Regions from separate parts of the Peribacillus sp. P4_D6 genome, predicted to be linked through region 1. Evidence: riboswitches for the same ligand, from Rfam matches in the RefSeq annotation. Region 1 holds a riboswitch; each other region holds the start of a gene.

What was found. A riboswitch is a leader RNA that binds a small molecule or an ion and turns the genes downstream of it on or off. The one in region 1 is predicted to bind cyclic di-AMP.
Region 2: linked by a shared signal. The riboswitch ahead of AC1DVB_RS11730 (hypothetical protein) and the one ahead of AC1DVB_RS13780 (cation:dicarboxylate symporter family transporter) in region 1 are both predicted to bind cyclic di-AMP.
Region 3: linked by a shared signal. The riboswitch ahead of AC1DVB_RS02910 (APC family permease) and the one ahead of AC1DVB_RS13780 (cation:dicarboxylate symporter family transporter) in region 1 are both predicted to bind cyclic di-AMP.
Region 4: linked by a shared signal. The riboswitch ahead of AC1DVB_RS04980 (TrkH family potassium uptake protein) and the one ahead of AC1DVB_RS13780 (cation:dicarboxylate symporter family transporter) in region 1 are both predicted to bind cyclic di-AMP.

What each region holds. Positions count from the first base shown of each region.
Region 1 covers NZ_JBFUIQ010000038.1:24,610-27,770, forward strand. The annotation lists gene AC1DVB_RS13780 (cation:dicarboxylate symporter family transporter) at 300-1,559, opposite strand; cyclic di-AMP (ydaO/yuaA leader) riboswitch at 1,731-1,878, opposite strand; gene AC1DVB_RS13785 (efflux RND transporter periplasmic adaptor subunit) at 2,078-3,161, opposite strand, start outside.
Region 2 covers NZ_JBFUIQ010000029.1:28,968-32,128, reverse strand. The annotation lists gene AC1DVB_RS11735 (Na-translocating system protein MpsC family protein) at 1-307, opposite strand, end outside; cyclic di-AMP (ydaO/yuaA leader) riboswitch at 552-693, shown strand; gene AC1DVB_RS11730 (hypothetical protein) at 1,085-1,468, shown strand; gene AC1DVB_RS11725 (potassium-transporting ATPase subunit F) at 1,649-1,723, shown strand; gene kdpA (potassium-transporting ATPase subunit KdpA) at 1,749-3,161, shown strand, end outside.
Region 3 covers NZ_JBFUIQ010000003.1:116,233-119,393, forward strand. The annotation lists gene AC1DVB_RS02900 (glycosyltransferase family 2 protein) at 1-787, shown strand, start outside; gene AC1DVB_RS02905 (GtrA family protein) at 747-1,202, shown strand; cyclic di-AMP (ydaO/yuaA leader) riboswitch at 1,554-1,699, shown strand; gene AC1DVB_RS02910 (APC family permease) at 1,838-3,161, shown strand, end outside.
Region 4 covers NZ_JBFUIQ010000008.1:32,357-35,517, forward strand. The annotation lists gene AC1DVB_RS04975 (potassium channel family protein) at 1-473, opposite strand, end outside; gene AC1DVB_RS04980 (TrkH family potassium uptake protein) at 497-1,828, opposite strand; cyclic di-AMP (ydaO/yuaA leader) riboswitch at 1,979-2,121, opposite strand; gene AC1DVB_RS04985 (hypothetical protein) at 2,451-2,642, shown strand; gene AC1DVB_RS04990 (TetR/AcrR family transcriptional regulator) at 3,048-3,161, opposite strand, start outside.

The DNA of each region.
Region 1 (3,161 bases):
TCAACGTATTTTAAAGCCGGAAGGTAGTTTCATTTCACAACAGATGACCTTCTGGGCCGAGAGGAAATGATTTGGTTTTGAGGTAAACAAGATGAAAGGCTTTATGAATTTGGGGGTATTTTGACATCCGGGAAGACGCGCCAAGATTGTAGTATCCTCCATAAAACAATTCAACTTGAAGTGCTTGAGTATCTCTAAGGAAGCAGAGTTTACAGTCATCGAGAAATAAGAAAGCGCTATTTCATTCAAAAAAATAAATAAAAAAATCCAGAGTGACATTTCACTCTGGATTTTTTATATTAAGAAACTTGCTCTAACTCTTTTTTGGAAGGAGGGTTGAATTGACCTTCCCATTTAGAGATGACGATTGCCGCAAGTGAATTACCGATAACGTTTACCACTGTACGTCCCATATCAAGAATACGGTCGATACCGGCAATAAATGCTAGACCTTCAATAGGAATACCGACAGTTCCCAATGTCGCTAAAAGAACTACGAAAGATACACCCGGTACACCCGCAATTCCCTTGGACGTGATCATTAACACTAGCATCAGCGTAATTTGCTCATACGCGCTTAAATCGATTCCGTACATTTGAGCGATGAAGATAGCTGCTAACGCTTGGTATAATGTAGAACCATCAAGGTTAAAGGAGTATCCAGTCGGAATAACAAATGTAGCAATATGTTTTGGACATCCCGCTTTCTCCATTTTTTCCATGAGTTTCGGAAGAACCGCTTCTGAACTTGCAGTAGAGAAAGCAAGAATCAATTCTTCTTTTAGAAGTTTAATCAGCGTAAAGATATTGAATCCGACAAATTTCGCAATAAGACCAAGAATGACTATTACAAAGAAAATCATTGTTCCGTATACAGAAAGCGCTAACTTTCCTAGCGGAATTAAAGATTCCAAACCGAACTTGGAGATCGTCACACCGATTAGTGCAAATACACCGATAGGAGCGAATTTCATGACCATGTTAGTTAGGTAGAACATTCCTTCAGCTGTACCTTGGAAGAAGCGGAATACTGGTTTACCCTTTTCACCGATGGCTGCAATACTAAGCCCAAACAACACGGAGAAGAAAATGATCGCTAGCATATCGCCTTGTACCATAGCTTGAACTGGATTGGATGGTACAATGTGAACGAGTGTATCCACGAACGATTCATGCTGCTTAGTTTCTGCTGTATCAACATACGTAGAAATATCAGTTTGTTCCAGCTTATCCATATTCACACCAGCACCAGGCTGGATGATATTCGCTGAAATTAAACCAACAGCAATCGCTATCATAGTTACGACAACAAAGTATGATAATGATTTAGCACCTAGTTTACCTACCGCTTTCAAATCACCTACACCAGCAACTGCAACGATAAGGCTTGAAACGATGATCGGCACTACAATCATTTTAATCATTCGTAGGAAAATGTCTCCGAATGGCTGTAAAAAGTTTTGGGCCGTCTCATTACCATAAAAAATGGCACCAACGATAATCCCTAGAATTAAACCAATGAAAATTTGGCTAGCTAAACTTAGTTTGAATTTCTTCATTTACTTTCCTCACCTTCCATAAAGTCTTTGATGCAAAAACATTTTTGTCTCGGTAAGGGAAACAAGATACTAATAAAAGAAAGTAATTTTTCTTTTTTGAAAAACTCTGTCTTTACGCCGAAAAAAAAGACACTTCATGTGTCGATTTCTTATAGGCGTGAATATTCACACATGTTCCCTTGAAGACGCTGACGAGGTTAGCTGTCGGGTTAGGATTGGAAACACAAAAAGCCCTTTCATTTCTGAATTCACCCCTAGCGGATAAAATCCACAAAAATGGGTCCCCCGTTCTTGGAATAAGATTAAGCGAGTTAACTTATAATAAAATATTATACTAAAAATGATAATCTGTAAATATTTATTCGCATCCGTTCTAGAAAAAGGTCTTTAAATATGTCTGAATATTCTGTATTAATAGCTATTCTATCTATAATTACGCTTCCCGATTTTTAATCACTTAAGTTATATTGATATAATTAATAAATAATTTGACATCACCTCTCTTGTGAAAAAAGCGGTTATTTTTCCAGAATGCCAAGTAACAGGTATCTTACTTTTTCCCTAGAGGTGAATTTTTTATAAGTTCCAGCTTTCACTTTTTCAAATTGAATCGGGGTAATAAAATAAGAATGGTTCTTCACTGCCACATTCGGCTTCAGGAGGATGACGTCACCTACAGACGGTCCCTTTATGATTTCCTGCTTCCCTTCAGCCTTAAGACCTTTTGTAATGTAATGTTTATCCACATGGCCTTTATTCGTCAACTTGTAAATATATGGATGCTTTTGGTATTGTACCGCCTCTATCGGTATGGAGGGTACACCGGCTTTCTCATTGGTTATTACAGTAAGGTTCACTTTCGATCCCACCAACAGAGGTTCCGTTTCTTCGCCTTCCGGTTCGATTAAAGCCTGAAATGGAAATCTGTTATCTTTTTTTAATGATGGCTCTTCTGCGGGATAGGAATGGATACGGCCTATCGTCCCTTTCAATGCCTTTTTTGAATCAGAGGAACTTGCTTTTATAGTCATGCCCACTTCAGCCTTTTTCATTTCCTCTCCGGAGAAATACCCTTCAATTGCCATATTTGTAGAAACGATGGATATAATGGGATTATCAAGGTTTTTATTGATATTTTTAACGACACCATCAGCCTCGCTCGTCGTCACAATTGCACTGGACTGCTCCTCAATCGAACTTAATTTAGCGTCAAGCATTTTCACTTTTTCATCCAACCTGTTTTTTTCTAGTTCCTGCTTGTACATTTCTTGCTCAATGTTACTTTTAATAAGGTCTGAAGAGCTTGTCGTTATATCAATATTCAAGTTTTTTTCCACCGATTCATCAATTGCAGCTTCAGGTTCACTGGTCAAGGTCCCCTGATAAGACCTCAACTTCCCTATGTATTCCTCAATCCCTGCCCTTTCCCCCTCAGCTGCCGTTTTCTCCGCTTCCAAACTCGCTTTAAGCGCATCAAGTTCGGTCGCCGTATACTCAAACAACGAGGAGCCAGCCGTAATCGAATCGCCTTCTTTTACAAGGAATTTCTTAAAATCATTTTTCTTGGCATCAAAATAGATATCATACTCTTCTACTGGTTTA
Region 2 (3,161 bases), on a different contig from region 1:
TTTTAGTGCTAATATCACTATGGGAGGAAAGAACTTTACATCCAGTTTGATCTTCAACTATTTTTTCGTAATCCTTGGTGTACATTTCACGAAGAAGCGAGCGCATTTTTTTTACAAGTTTTTTGCCGGAATTGTGACTGACAAGATGCTTTTCTTCCACAGTCAGGACACCTTTAAAACGAGTAATCAACATGTCATTAATTATATATGTTTTTGCTTCCTGTGGTCCTCTGCCTATCAGATCACGCTGGAACTTAATAAATGCTGCACTTATTTCTGCTTCAAGTTTCTTTTTGGGATTTAACATAATGCCTCCATTTTATCTCGGGAATTTATGGGATTTATCATAATACCCAACCTTAGTTATTGTCAATGTAAGTTTACAAACCTATAAAAAAATTTGTAATCACTAGAATTATTAAGTAAATTTAGTTTTTGCTGACTAATTTGGACTAAAATGACTGTATATGGTCGATTTTGAATTAATATCGTGATTTTATGAGGTTTACAAACATTTAATGATGAGCGTAGAATAATCCACATAAATAACAATTTGATATCGGCCAAATCTCAAGAAATTGAGAACGGAGGACCCACTATTTTTGGGGTTAATTCTGCATTTGCAGAAGGGATGAGATACTCTTTCGCCATCCTACCCGTCAGCTAACTTCGTCGGCTAAAGCGAAGGAGGTCATAAGACCACCTTAATTCAGGAGGCTTTTTTTGTTATGTTTGTAGCAAGATAGCAACCTGGCATTTCCGTAGGTCTTTTTATTATGCCTATAAATGAAAAGGTTTCTTGGAAGACAGATCGCACAGAGCGCTGTAAAGCTTGCTGGGTGATAAGTAGACCAATGAGTACTTTTTCTCCAATTTTATATGTTTGCTTTGCAATGCATCCAATAACCAATGTGTGAATCGTATTGATTAACGCTGGAGTATGGATAGCTACTGCATGGCTGCATACATGGGGAAAGAGTAAGCATTGGTCTATTTTTTATGTTTTCCACTGGCAGGATTTTCTTGCCCAGAAAGAATGCAGATTGAAAAATTAATAAGAGAAAGTACAAATGGGGTGAATTGGATGGGAAAAGTATTGCTTGTTGGGAAAGGAAAATTATTCAAATCTGTAAAGGAAAGTATAGGGGCCACCCACACGGATACAAGTAACGTAGAAACTGTAAACTATGATGAAGAATGGTTTAAGCCTACAAGGAACCAGAAGGAATGTGATGGAATAATGGTTCAAAACTCAGAGCAGGATAACTGTGTTTATCTATTCCCTAATTCTCTGTTTGATGGAATTAATCTTGTGAGATTATTTTCAGAGTTCAAATCTTTGAGGTTGTTTGTTGTCACTCATGATCAACAATATTCTAGTCTATATAAAAAAATGGGAGCTGATTTTGTCATCTTCAGTAAACCAGAATGTTACAGCTATAACTGGCTGCTAACAAGTGGAACCTAGTTTCTTTAAGAAACTCATAGGGGGTGAGCACATTTTAATTGTTTGAAATTTTTATAGTTTGGAAGGAGAGACGTCAATGGATCTTATATCAGTTTCACTTACAGCTTTTTCATTCTTATCATTTTTTGGATTTATCCATTTTTGTAACAAAGTTATAGAAGAAAAAGGAGAGTAGAAACGATGTTTTTATTATTTATTGTTGGAGCACTTTCGTTGTATTTAATTCATGCTTTAATTTACCCGGAAAAATATTAATAGCTACAAAACGGAGGAAATGCAAATGGATTTTTTACAAATCGGTCTGGTATTAGCACTCGTCATTATCCTGGCAATACCACTGGCGAAATATTTAGCTAATGTTTATTCCCTTGAAACAACAAAACAAGATCGGATGTTTGGATGGTTAGAAAGGGGCATTTATAAATTATCTGGTATTAATACCGGTGATATGAACTGGAAGCAATATGTAAAGGCACTACTATTGAGTAATTTAGTCATGTTTATTATTTCGTACATGATCATTCGATTTCAAGGAGTTRTACCGGGTAACCCAAGTAAGATAGACAACATGGATCCATTATTGGCATTCAATACTGCTGCAAGCTTTCTTACTAATACTAATTTACAGCACTACAGCGGGGAATCGGGACTTTCTTATTTATCGCAAATGGTCGTCATCATATTTTTGATGTTCACGACACCGGCTACTGGTCTTTCGTTATGTATGGCTTTTTTCAGAGGTCTGACAGGCCAGCGCAGTATGGGGAATTTTTATGTGGATTTAATTCGTTCCATCACCCGGGTACTACTGCCGTTATCTATCTTAATCGGTCTTGTCCTAGTATCTCAAGGGGTTCCGCAAACCCTTGATCCTACGGCCATTGCAACTACATTGGAAGGTGCGAAGCAGAATATTGCACGTGGGCCAGTAGCTGCGTTAGAGTCTATTAAACATTTAGGGACAAATGGCGGTGGATTTTTTGGTGTCAACTCGGCCCATCCCTTTGAGAATCCTAATGGTTTCACCAATATAATAGAGATTTTATCAATGTTTCTGATACCTGCTGCTCTTCCTTTAACGTTTGGGTATATGGCAAAAAACAAGAAACTAGGTTGGATTCTTTTTTCAGCAATGGGATTAATGTTCCTTGTTTTCTTAGGTGTTACGTATTTCAGCGAACAAAATGGAAATCCATCATTAGAGAGAATAGGGATTTCTCAAGAGAATGGAAGTATGGAAGGCAAGGAGGTGCGGTTTGGAATTGCACAGAGTGCCCTTTTTACAGCCGTTACGACAGCAGCTACTACAGGTACAGTTAATAATATGCATGATACGCTTACTCCACTTGGCGGATTAGTGCCATTGGCAGAAATGATGTTGAACTGTGTGTTTGGTGGTGATGGAGTAGGGACGGTTAACATCCTTATGTACGCAATAATGGCAGTATTCATTGCCGGGTTGATGGTTGGACGAACGCCGGAGTTTTTAGGGAAGAAAATTGAAGGCAGGGAAATGAAACTAATAGCCATTACCATTCTTCTACATCCATTAATCATATTAGTTCCGTCAGCTATTGCTTTAGCTACACAAATGGGCACTTCAGCTATTTCTAATCCGGGTTTTCATGGAATTTCGCAAGTTGTTTATGAGTTTACCTCTTCGGCAGCTAATAATGGTTCCGGATTTGAAGGT
Region 3 (3,161 bases), on a different contig from region 1:
TGGACATCAAAATGCACTTCTGGCTGGGTTGTTTACAGCCAAGGAAGCCTCAGATTGTGTGATTTCCATTGATGCAGATTTACAGGATGATATTCAAGTCATCCCGGAATTCATTCGAAAATTCAATGAAGGATGTGAAATCGTATATGGTGTCCGCCAGAAAAGGGACCTTGATTCATTCTTTAAACGAACATCTGCAACAGGTTTTTATAAATTAATGAACAAGATGGGGGTTAACCTTGTCTATAATCATGCCGATTTCCGGCTAATGAGCAAAAGGGCGATCATGGAGTTGGAACGCTTTGATGAAACGAATCTTTTTTTACGGGGGATTGTACCGCTCATTGGGTTTAAGACGGACTCTGTTTATTATGACCGTAAAGAAAGATTGGCTGGGGAAACGAAATATCCATTTAAGAAGATGGTTGCTTTTGCACTTGATGGCATTACTTCCTTTTCAGTTACACCGATCCGGCTTGTATTATGGCTAGGATGTCTTTCCTTTTTCATTAGCTTACTCTTTGGGTCTTACTTTTTATGGTTGAAATTTTATGGGCAGACCGAAACTGGCTGGACCTCATTGATCACCTCCATATGGTTGATCGGTGGACTACAGTTGATTGCTGTCGGGTTGATTGGGGAGTATATCGGAAAAATCTATAATGAATCCAAACGCCGGCCTAAATATATTGTTGATCTTGATCTATTTAATCCGCTCGATTTTAAAAAACGGGAGCAATTAGAAAATGAACGGAACAGTATTGAAAAACTATCTAAAACAAACTAACTCCTTTATCCGCTTTTTATTGGTTGGAATAGTCAATACAGCGGTTGGACTTTCCATCATGCTTTTTCTCATGAATGCTCTTGAATTATCTTACTGGATCTCCACCTTTATCGGCAATGGTACGGGAGCTGTAACGAGTTTTCTCTTGAACAGGACTTTTACCTTTAAAAGCGATATAGAATGGCGGCGAGGAGTTGCCCGTTTCTTTTGCGTCATCCTGATTTGTTATTCCGCCGCTTATTCTATAGGACAAGCCATTGCAGAATCACTGGAAGGAACCGTTCATTTATCCATACAACAAAATTTGGCTGTTCTGATAGGAACAATCTTTTATACAGTGCTTAACTATCTTGGCCAGAAATACTTTGTCTTTAAAAAAAGCAATTTGAGGCCAATTCAAGAAGGAAGGAACTAATTAGCGTAGATGAGTGGAATAATGCCCCCGAATGGACGGGAATTAAAAACGGAATCGGAAAGCGAAATTCTGATTTTATGACTATCCAAGCTGGGGCAGATCTGTTTTACTTGATCCATCACGTTACTTCATTTTTCCTTTTGGGGAATCTATCTTTTGTTCATTGTCTTCTTGAATATCTTCCTTTTAGACAGTTACTTTCCTCCTTTCCTACCTTCGATTCATGTGTTTGCATGACTTTTGTTATATAAGTCAAGAATAAAACCTCGCTTATAAATAATAATTCTATTTCTGTGCAAAATTTTCATTTACTTTTCCATTTCACGGGAGTATGATAATCAACAGTTTCATATTTCTAAATCGCTTAAACCTTATGGTGCGGGGGACCCGTTATTGGGATTGTTTTTACAATCCAAGGGGTGAATCCTTTAAAAGGTAGGGCTACTCTTAGGTCCGAATCCGACAGCTAACCTCGTAAGCGTTATATGAGAAGGAAGGTGGAGCTTGTTAGACAAAAAAATTGATGTCTACAGGTCTATTTAGCTATGACTTGTAGGCATTTTTGTGTTTCGTCTCGTTTTTTTGCTACAGCTGGGAAACATAAACTTATAAATTAAACTGGTGGTGAATTCTTGATGTTATCTTCTATAAAGAGGTTCTTGATCGGGAGACCTTTAAAATCAAATGCACTTGGTGAACAAAAGCTTAACAAAACAAAGGCGTTGGCGATATTATCTTCAGATGCATTGTCTTCGGTTGCATATGGGCCGGAGCAAATATTGATTGTCCTGATCACGGTCGGTGCTGCGGCATTCTGGTATTCAATCCCTATCGCGATTGGAGTATTGATCCTGTTAACCGCTTTGATTTTGTCCTACAGACAAATCATTTTCGCTTATCCACATGGCGGGGGAGCCTATGTGGTTTCAAAAAACAATTTAGGTGTCAATCCAGGGTTGATAGCTGGAGGATCCTTATTGGTCGATTATATATTAACTGTCGCGGTAAGTGTTTCCGCTGGTACGGATGCCATCACGTCCGCTTTTCCCGGCCTGCATGATTATAATGTCCTCATAGCCATTATTTTTGTCATCCTACTTACTATCTTGAACCTTAGGGGGGTTACGGAATCGGCATCTGTCTTGGCCTATCCGGTGTACCTATTCGTTTTAGCCTTGTTCATCTTGATTGGGGTTGGAATTTACAAGATTCTGACGGGAGGAGTCTCACCGGAATTGCATGCATCAATCGGGACTCCGGTAGCAGGCATCAGTTTATTTATACTGCTAAGAGCATTTGCATCAGGAAGCTCCGCATTGACAGGAGTCGAAGCGATTTCAAATGCAATCCCGAACTTTAAAGATCCAGCACCGAATAATGCTGCGAAAACATTAATAGCGATGGGTTCCTTACTAGCTGTTTTGTTTTCGGGAATCGTATACTTAGCCTATTATTTAAGCATTGTTCCTAGCGCAGAGGTAACGGTCGTCTCCCAGATTGCTGAAGAGATCTTTGGACGGAATTTCATGTATTTCTTCATTCAAGGTACAACTGCATTGATCTTGATACTTGCGGCAAATACTGGATATTCGGCTTTCCCTTTGCTTGCGGTAAATCTGGCGAAGGATAAATTCATACCAAGGGCGTTTACGATCAGAGGGGACCGTTTAGGGTATTCCAATGGAATTATCATACTTGGACTTGCATCCATCATCTTGATAGTCGCAGTTGAAGGACATACGGAAAATCTCATTCCGCTTTATGCGGTTGGTGTATTCATCCCATTTACGTTATCCCAGACTGGGATGATTGTTAAATGGATTCGCGAAAAGCCAAAAGGCTGGATGATGAAATTAACCATTAATTCAATTGGTGCCATAATTAGCTTTATCGTCACGATGATATTCTTTTTAACCAAATTTATTCAGGTTTGGCCTGTTTTGATTTTTTTACCTATCA
Region 4 (3,161 bases), on a different contig from region 1:
CTCATGGGGAGGATGATTTCCTCGATATTGTATTCTTTAGAAAGCTCTATGTAGTTCAGCATGTTAGGGGAAAGGAGCTGGTTCGCGACCCGTTCCCCCATATCCCTCTCAGGGTAGATGACCCAGTCGGCACCGACTTTTGTGAGCACCTGACCGTGATTTTTATTAAGTGCCTTGGCAATGACCTTTTTGATCCCAAGCTCTTTTAAAAGCAAGGTAGTTAAAATGCTCGATTGCATGTCATTTCCGATGGCTACGATGACACAATCGAAATTACGGATTCCGATTGCTTTCAATGTCTCTTCTTCGGTCGTATCCGCCATGACGGCATGGGTAACGTTCAGTTCCGCATTCTCGACTCTTTCCTCGTTCACATCAATACCCAAAACCTCTTGGCCTGCCGTATATAATCTATGGGCCACACTGGTTCCGAATCTGCCTAAACCTATTACGGCGTATTGTCGTTTTCCCATCTTTTACACTCCTTCATTCATTATTATCCAATCATGATTTTCCCTTTTGGACGTCGGAACGGATCTGGCTTGCGCCTCATGGCGATAGCAAAGGCCAAAGTCAAAGGGCCAACACGGCCTGCAAACATCGTGAAAATGATGAGCATCCGGCCAACCGGTGATAATTCCGGGGTCAAACCCATTGAAAGTCCCACGGTGGCGAATGCTGAAGTGGCTTCGAACAAAATCATCAAGAAATCAGTTCCGCTTTCAGTGATGGTCAGCAGAATGGAGATGATGGAAACCATGAATACACCAATGAACGTAACGGATAATGCTTTAAAGATCGTTTCACTCACGATGCGGTGACGGAACAAGACCACATCACCCTTACCTTTGATCTGTGACCAAACCGTTCCGACAATCGTCGCCAATGTTGTCGTTTTAATCCCGCCGCCAGTCGATCCGGGTGATGCCCCAACGAACATCAAGAAAATGATGAGCAGTAATGCAGGCTGAGTTAAATCAGGGATATTCAGAGTGTTGGAGCCTGCCGTCCGTGGTGATACCGATTGAAATAAAGACGACAGCATTTTACCCATGAAAGATAAAGGCTGCAATGTCTTGGCATTGCCGTACTCGAATAAAAAGATTAAAATCGCGCCGGCAATCGTAAGGGTCAAGCTAGTCGTCAGAACGATCTTCGTATGTACGGATAAACGATGTGTATTCCGATATTCGTATAGTTCATTCATCACGATAAAGCCTATCCCGCCAAACGTGATGAGGAAGGCAACGGTAAGGGTTACGAATGGATCCGATACATATGGGGTCAAACTCCTGAATTCCCCCATTAAATCAAAGCCGGCATTATTGAAATTCGAGACGGAATGAAAAACACCGTAATAGATCGCCTTGCCGGTTGGCATGTCAAAAGAAAAGCGAATCGATAAGATAAGGGCACCCATGCCTTCAATGATGGCCGTGAAAATTAAAAGCCGTTTCACTAATCTGACTACACCCGCCATGGATAGATTATTTAACGACTCCTGCAGAACTAACCTCCCTTTTAAAGAAATCTTTTTGCCTAATAATAAAAAGAAAAACGTCGCAAATGTCATGAACCCTAATCCGCCTACCTGAATCAGTGTTAAGATGACCAACTCACCAAAAGTGGTGAAGGTCGATCCCGTATCCACAACGACCAGTCCTGTTACACATGTAGCGGAAGTCGAGGTGAATAAAGCATCCAGAAAAGAAAGACCATGGCCATTTTCCGTGGAAATCGGCAGGGTCAATAAATAGGCCCCGATAAGTATCAGGATGGCGAAGCCGAGTACAAGTATTTTTGGCGGATCCAATAAATTTTTTGTCATTCTCAAATGATCATCCCTACTGTATGACTTTTAATCAACAATCTCTTTCTAATCTGTTTAAAGGCATAATAAAAAGACCTGCGAAAACATCGAATAGCTCTATTGCCACAAAAAGCGTGCAAAAAAGGCTCCCGAAATAGGCGGTCCTATGACCTCCTTCGCTTTAGCCGACGAAGTTAGCTGACGGGTAGGATGGCGAAAGAGCTGATCTCATCCCTTCTGCAAGGCAGAATTAACCCCAAATGATTGGGTCCTCCGTACTCATTTATAATGAGTTTTGGCCGAAATGCATTAAATTGATAAACGTATTCTACTCCCATCATTTAGCAGTTGTAAACCCCTAAATCGTAAAAAAATATTTCTTTAATAAAACTGAAAATTTACGTTTTATTTACATTAAAAAAACGTATTGACAAATATTAGTTGGCACATTATGATAGGTTCGATTAATCCAATTATGATAACCGGCATCGATATACTTTATTCAATAATTTCAAGCAGAACATGCTATTGCCAATCGAAATTTGTAATAGATATATTATGTTTCTTTTGTAAAAGATAAAGGAAAAAGCAGTACATTATTAGTTAAATTCAATACATTTTATTAAAAAGGCGGGCAATTATGGAGAAGACGTTCAATAGATATGTTATTAATGCTACAGGCAAGGGTGGCCAAACATATTTAACACAATGCCAGGATAAAGATGCACTAAGGAAATGGATAGCCGATCATGAGGATCAAATCATCATGAATGAATTAAGGATAACGGATAAGAAAAAGAATCCGTTTTTAAAACTGTTTTCCCCAAGGTAAATCAACTGATTCCAACATTCATAGCGGTATTCAATTATTGTAATCCCTGTGCTTTATCCAGGAACGGTGAGCGAAAAATCCATATCTTGTTTTGCTTTTAAACTCATTATATTTAATGAGTTTTTTTGCGTTATTTACAGTATTGAACCTTAGATGTTAAAATTTAGTAACTACTAATGTGGACGTGAAGCAGAGAAAAGTAAAATGAAATGACCACTTACCGAGAGCAGCCGAGGATTGTTGGGTATGAATGGGGGGCATCGCAAATTGGTCTCGTTCCTTGGGGACGGGGTTTTTTATTGTACAGTCAAAGGTGGAGAAGCGATGACATTAAAAAATGCATTGGTATCCTGGAAATCCCCTTCCATTCTTTTGTGCGGAATAGGTATCTCCAACTAAAATCGTTCATTGGATGAATGTGCGCAATTGGCTGATGAAGTTCAAGATTTTAAAATGGATTTTCGCCATTTCTTCCGCCGTTTGTTCTTCGCAGTTCTCCAGCCACTCAGTAATCACCCC